2 regions of the Pedococcus sp. P1_H8 genome follow, and region 1 is predicted to be linked to the other one. Evidence: riboswitches for the same ligand, from Rfam matches in the RefSeq annotation. Region 1 holds a riboswitch; the other holds the start of a gene.
The links. A riboswitch is a leader RNA that binds a small molecule or an ion and turns the genes downstream of it on or off. The one in region 1 is predicted to bind cobalamin.

Region 1 (3,408 bases):
GGGTGCTGCTGCGGTCGTCGTCGTCGAAGTGGCGGGCCTCGTCGTCGTCGTTGTGGTGGTCACTGGAGGCGCCGGGCACGCCGTCGCTGCAGGTGCGTCCTCTACACCAGCGGCTGCGGCATCGACCAGTGAGCCCCCGGCCAGACCGAGCGCGGCCTGAGGCGTTGCTCGCAGGTCGGTGTCGCTCGGGGTCGTCGTGGAACGGGTGCTCGCGGAGTACGCGATGCCGCCCTGCAGGGCGGCCGGTGTGGTGGCGTCGTACTGCAACGTCACGATGAACGCGGCAGCAGCGTCGCCGGGGGTGGTGCGGCCACCGGCGTAGAACGCCTGGGCGGCGACGCCCGTCGTGTTGGCGTTGAGGGTGCCGTCAGAGCTCGCCAGGCCGCCCGACCCGCCCTGGAGGGCCTCGAGGTGGTCGAGTCCGCGGTCCAGCGCCGTCGCCGCCTGGGTCGGCAGGTCGGCTGCTCCCGTTCCACACAGGAGGGCAAGGCCCGAGGCGACGAGTGCCTGGGTTGCGAAAGCCGTCGCGTCCGGGTCAGAGGTGCAGCCGGCGCCCTCGAGAGCCCCACGGAAACCGCCGTCGACGCACTGCTGGTCGAGAAGGAAGTTGACGGATGCGGCGCTCAGCGGTTCGCCGGCGCGAGCCAGGGCGATCAGGGCCAGCGACTGCCCGATGGTGTTGGAGTAGTCACAGGTCGGGTAGCCGCAGTCCACGGGCAGGTCGGAGAACCGTCCCGGCGTGACGGCGCCCCCTGCTGCCTGCAGCCTGGCGACGAGATCGAGTCCGTCGACGTCGTGCGGGTTGGCGCCGTGGGCGAGAGCCGCCAGCAGTGCCTTGGCAGTGGGGCCCGCGTACAGCGAGTCGTAGTCGGTTCCGATGTACTCGCCAGCGTGCTCATCGAGATACGCGAAGGAGGCGTCGGCCTGGCCTGACTGGGTCCCGATCGCGTCGAGGGCGAGGATCGCATCGATCGTGTTGCCGCCGTCGAAGAAGTCGGGCGCGCCGGGGTACGCATAGTGGTCAGCGTTGGCCGCCAACGTGGTGGCGATGAAGTTAGCAGCGGCCTGCGACTCGGGGACGGCCGCGGCCAGCGCAGCGATCTTGGCCGAGGTCCTGGCCCGTTCAGGGGCCGTGGTCGTCGTGGCGCGGGGGAGGGTGCCGGTGCCTGTGCTGGTCGAGCCCGTGGGGGGCGGGGTCGTCGACGTGTCACCCGAGGTCGGGGTCGTGGTGGTCGACGTGGTCGAGCCGCTGGGCTCGGTCGTGGCGCTGCCGGTCCCGGTGCTCGTCGTCGCGGTGCTCGTGGGGGCGGTGCTCGTGGGGGCGGAGCTCGTGCTCGTGGTGCTGACCGGGGTGGGCTCGGTCGTGCCGGCGAACGCCGCGCCGGGCAGGACCAGGGCGACCCCCAGGGTCAGGGCCAGGGCAGCGGCCGGACGGGCGCTGCGGAGGGTGCGGTGCATGGTGCCTCTTCACTGCGAACGGTGTCGCGACGGGTGCACCGGCACCAGAACGTGAAAGTCCCCCGGCGTCGCAACAGCGACATCGGGGGGCGGCCTCGGACCTGGTGTCCGGGCTCCGCCCCGCGTACCTCGACGGAAATGGAGCCGCTTCGCGATCCAGGTGTTCCGGCTCGCCGCGGTTCAGTGCGGCCTACGGTTGCGGGTCAGCGCCGGAGTTGGACCGGCTTCCCCTGGTGTCGCGTCGTGGTGTTGCCCTGGGGCAACGTCGTTCAGACTACACCGCAGACCCGGCCCCTCCCGCCGTGCGGACGTGCCCTTCGTCACGGCCCGCTAGACTCGGGTGCACAGGCAGTGAACCGGCCATCACCGGGGAGCCTCCGGAAGAACGGTCACGGCACCACGCGGCATACGCGGGGGGTGGTGGCTCACTAGAACCGGACGGGTGGGTCCGTCACAACCTTGAGCAAGAGCGGTCGTGTGCCGCGGGCCCCTTCGGGCGCGTGGGTGCGGCAAGCGAGGTGGTACCGCGGTGCCGCCGGGAATCCCGGCGACGTCGTCCTCGTGTGGGAACACGAGTGATGTGAGGACCGCCGACACCATGACCTATCCGAAGGTCTCCAGCGACACAGTTCCGAGCGACGTGCAGAGCGACGTCCCGGGCGACGTGCAGGGCGACGTGCAGGGCGCTGCCTCCGGCGTGCCCGCGTCGCCGCGCTTCCCCGAGATCGAGGAGCGCATCCTCAAGTACTGGGACGAGGACGGCACCTTCGTCGCGTCCGTGGAGAACCGGTCGGCCGGCACGAACGGCGACAACGAGTTCGTCTTCTACGACGGACCGCCGTTCGCCAACGGGCTGCCGCACTACGGCCACCTGCTGACCGGCTACGTCAAGGACCTCATCCCGCGCTACCAGACGATGCGCGGACGCCGGGTCGAGCGCCGGTTCGGGTGGGACACCCATGGGCTGCCGGCCGAGCTCGAGGCGATGAGCCAGCTCGGCATCAAGACCAAGGACGAGATCCTCGAGCTGGGGCTCGAGAAGTTCAACGCCAAGTGCCGCGAGTCGGTGTTGAAGTACACGGGGGAGTGGCGCGACTACGTCACCCGCCAGGCGCGCTGGGTGGACTTCGACAACGACTACAAGACCCTCAACCCCGACTACATGGAGTCGGTCATCTGGGCCTTCAAGGCGTTGTACGACAAGGGCTACGTCTACGAGGGCTTCCGCGTGCTGCCCTACTGCTGGAACGACCAGACGCCGCTGTCCAACCACGAGCTGCGCATGGACGACGACGTCTACCAGAACCGCCAGGACCCGGCCGTCACCGTGGGCCTGCGCCTGGAGACGGGTGAGCTCGCCCTCGTCTGGACGACGACTCCGTGGACCCTGCCGGCGAACCTCGGCATCATGGTCGGCCCCGACATCGACTACGTCGTGGTGGAGTCCGATGTCACCGGGACGACCGAGCGCTACCTCATCGGTGAGGCGCGGCTCGCGGCCTACGCCAAGGACCTCTTCGGCGCCGATGGGGCTGACAGCGCCGACGCCGTCGACCCCGTCGACCCGCAGTCGCGGGTCGTGGAGCGGCTCAAGGGCAGCGACCTCGTCGGCCGGTCGTTCACGCCGCCCTTCTCCTACTACCTCGGCCACGAGCGGGCGCACCGGGTGTTCCCGGCGGAGTTCGTCACCACCGAGGACGGCACCGGGCTGGTCCACACCGCAGGCGCCTTCGGTGAGGAGGACAAGATCGTCACCGATGCCGCGGGCATCGAGCCGGTCATCCCCGTCGGCCCCGACGGCTGCTTCACCTACCCCGTCACCGACTACGAGGGTGTCCAGGTCTTCGACGCCAACGCGATGATCATCGACCACCTGAAGGCTCGGACGCGCGGTGAGGGCGAGACCGGTTCGGTCACCGAGGGCACCGTGCTGCTGCGCCGGGAGACCTA
Region 2 (3,408 bases), on a different contig from region 1:
GCGCAACAAGTCGCGGCGCGCGGGGTGCGGTCAGGGGCGGTCGATCTCGGCGAAGACGGGCCGTCCGAGCGTCGGGTCCTCGAGCAGCCGCCCGAAGTCGGTGGTGTTGCGTGAGATCGAGATCAGCAGCCGGCCGTCGGCCAGCGCGATCCCGGGGTGGGCGAGGGGTGCGTACTTGAGCTGTCCTGACGGGTCCTGGAAGTCCGCCCTCGTCCCGCGCTGCGCAGACCAGGGGCCGACCGGTGAGTCCGACGACCACGCGTAGACCGCGTTGCCGAGGTCGCCGTCCCGCTTGGAGACGATGACGAAGTGGCCGTCCACGGCGTCGACCGACAGGGTCTGGGAGACGCCACCCCGGGCAGCCAGGATCACCGCCGCGCTACCTTGCTCCGACACCCAGGCGGCGCCGTCCCAGAACTGCCACGTGGAGCGGTCTCTCGCTTCCGCCACCGGTGCGCGGGCGGCATACAGGGCTCGTCCGAAGGAGTCGCGAGTCGGCAACCTGGTGCCGTAGACGTAGAGCCAGTCACCGCTCACCGTCATCGCCGAGCCCCAGTTGACCTGGTCGGCCGCGGGGCTGTCTGGGGTGATGTCCAGCTGGTGGCGCAGCCGCGGAGCGCCACCAGGCGGCATCTCGAAAACCGTTGCGCTGCTGCCGAGGTACGTGAAGTCGAAGTTCCCCGCCACGCCCCGACGGATGCGTGCGGTGATCACGACGAGGAAGTCGCCGTCAGGCCTCGACACGGACGCCACCGACATGGGCCAGTGGACGACGCCGTCGGCTCGATCGGGGATCACCGGCCCTCGGGCCGACGTCTCGACCTGCGACGTGCACAGCCCGCTCGTGACCAGCATCGAGTTCGCCACGATGCGTGGCGAGATCCCCACACCCCGCACCGTGTCGCCGAAGACCCACACGATCCGCTCATCGGGGAGTCGAGCGCTGGCGCCGATGTCACCGGCCTGCCACAGGGGCAGGTCCAGGCCCGCGACGATCCGGTTGAGCTGGGCGACCGTCACCGTGGGCGGTCTGCCCGTGGACGAAGCCGTCGGGCAGGCCGGGGTGAGTCGGGGGTATGCCGGGGCGCTGGCGGGAGGGGTCGACGCATCGGTGCGTGGGGGTGCGGAGCACCCCACCAGGGCAAGGAGGACGAGCGCTGCGCCCGCGACGAAGGGGGTGGCGCGCCGCATGAACGCAATCCTAGGGACGCGACACGCGGACCCAACATGTGGTGCCGCACTTTGCACCCACCACCCGCATATGGTGTCTCTTGCTGGTCCGAAGGCCGCGCAATCGGTCTTCGGGGCAAGAGGGAACCCGGTGAGATTCCGGGACTGCCCCGCAGCGGTAAGCGGAAACGACCGCCGTCATCAAGCACTGCTCGCACACGCGGGTGGGAAGCGACGGCCAGTAGGAACCGAGTCGGCAACCGACCAGATCACGGTCGCCGGCACGACACGTCCGCGAGTCCGAAGACCTGCCAGCGACCGCGCACACCGTGCGTGGTGAGTCGTGGCCTCGAGGGTGGGTCACACGGCATGCGCAGCACCACATCGCACCGCCTTCGGGGATGCGTGGCTGCGTCGTCGTCTCCTCCTCGCGTCCGCGGCACCGATTCGCTCGCGAGGAGAGAGCAGTGACCGACACCAGCACCGAAGTCATCGACAGTGAAGTCGTCGAACCCAGTGAGGTCGTCCAGACCCCGACCGCAGCGCGGCGCACGTCCATGGCGGTGCGCAAGCGCAACGGGGACGCCGAACCCGTCGACGTGATGAAGATCGTCCGCGCCGTCGAGCGCTGGTGCGACGACCTCGCCGAGGTCGACCCCATGGCGATCGCCACGCGCACCATCAGCGGTCTCTACGACGGGGCCACGACCGCCGAGCTCGACCGGCTGTCCATCCAGACCGCGGCGGAGATGACCGCGGCGGAGCCCGAGTACTCCCGGCTCGCGGCCCGGTTGCTGTCGAACTACATCGACAAGGAGGTCCGCGGACAGCAGATCGCGTCGTTCAGCCAGGCCGTCCGTCTCGGGCACCTCGAAGGGCTGATCGGCGACGAGACGGCAGCCTTCGTCGAGGCGAATGCGCGCAAGCTCGACCACGCGGTCGACGTCGCCAACGACCGCCGGTTCGAGTACTTCGGCCTCCGGACGGTCTACGACCGCTACCTCCTGCGCCACCCGGACACCCGGATGGTCATCGAGACCCCGCAGTACTTCCTGCTCCGGGTTGCCTGCGGCCTGTCGCACACCCCGCAGGAGGCGATCGCCTTCTACCAGCTGATGGCCTCGCTGGCCTACCTGCCGAGCTCGCCCACCCTGTTCAACTCCGGCACCCGGCACACCCAGATGTCGTCGTGCTACCTCGTGGACTCGCCCCAGGACGAGCTGGAGTCGATCTACGACCGCTACACGCAGGTGGCCAAGCTGTCGAAGTTCGCTGGTGGCATTGGGATCTCGTGGTCGCGGGTGCGATCCCGCGGGGCGCTGATTCGCGGCACCAATGGTCACTCCAACGGCATCGTCCCGTGGCTGCGCACCCTCGACTCGTCCGTGTCGGCGGTCAACCAGGGTGGCCGTCGCAAGGGCGCCGCGTGCGTCTACCTCGAGCCGTGGCACCCCGACGTCGAGGAGTTCCTCGAGTTGCGCGACAACACGGGGGAGGACGCGCGTCGCGCGCACAACCTCAACCTGGCCAACTGGATCCCCGACGAGTTCATGCGTCGGGTCGAGGCCGACGAGCAGTGGAGCCTGATCGACCCGAACGAGGTGCCCGAGCTCCCCGACCTGTGGGGCCCCGCCTTCGAGGCCGCGTATGCCGCCGCGGAGCGCGATGGGCGCCACGTGCGCCAGGTCAGTGCGCGCGAGCTCTACGGCAAGATGATGCGGACCCTGGCGCAGACCGGAAATGGCTGGATGACGTTCAAGGACGCCAGCAACCGGACCTGCAACCAGACCAACGACGAGCAGGGGCCCGGTGCACCGGTCGTCCACCTGTCCAACCTCTGCACCGAGATCATCGAGGTCTCGAGCAACGACGAGACGGCCGTGTGCAATCTCGGCTCGGTCAACCTGGCGCAGCACCTGACCGCCGGTCGTGACGGCATGGACTGGCACAAGCTCCGGGCGACGGTGCGGACGGCCGTGACCTACCTCGACCGGGTCATCGACATCAACTACTACCCGTCCGCCGAGTCCGCGGCGTCCAACCCGAGGTGGCGGCCGGTGGGCCTGGGCGTGATGGGGCTGCAGGACGTGATGTTCGCGCTCCGGCTGCCGTTCGACTCGGCTGAGGCGCAGGAGCTGTCCACCCGCATCGCGGAGGAGGTCTACCTGTCAGCACTGGAGCAGTCCACGGAGCTGGCGGGAGAGCACGGTTCGCACCCGGCATACGAGCAGACGCGCG

Region 2: another riboswitch for cobalamin. It lies ahead of AC1DYG_RS02575 (ribonucleoside-diphosphate reductase subunit alpha); the one in region 1 lies ahead of AC1DYG_RS10740 (hypothetical protein).

What each region holds. Positions count from the first base shown of each region.
Region 1 is NZ_JBFUCP010000006.1:213,207-216,614, forward strand. It holds gene AC1DYG_RS10740 (hypothetical protein) at 1-1,458, opposite strand, end outside; cobalamin riboswitch at 1,562-1,688, opposite strand; gene ileS (isoleucine--tRNA ligase) at 2,057-3,408, shown strand, end outside.
Region 2 is NZ_JBFUCP010000002.1:117,831-121,238, forward strand. It holds gene AC1DYG_RS02570 (DUF4185 domain-containing protein) at 31-1,191, opposite strand; cobalamin riboswitch at 1,259-1,500, shown strand; gene AC1DYG_RS02575 (ribonucleoside-diphosphate reductase subunit alpha) at 1,638-3,408, shown strand, end outside.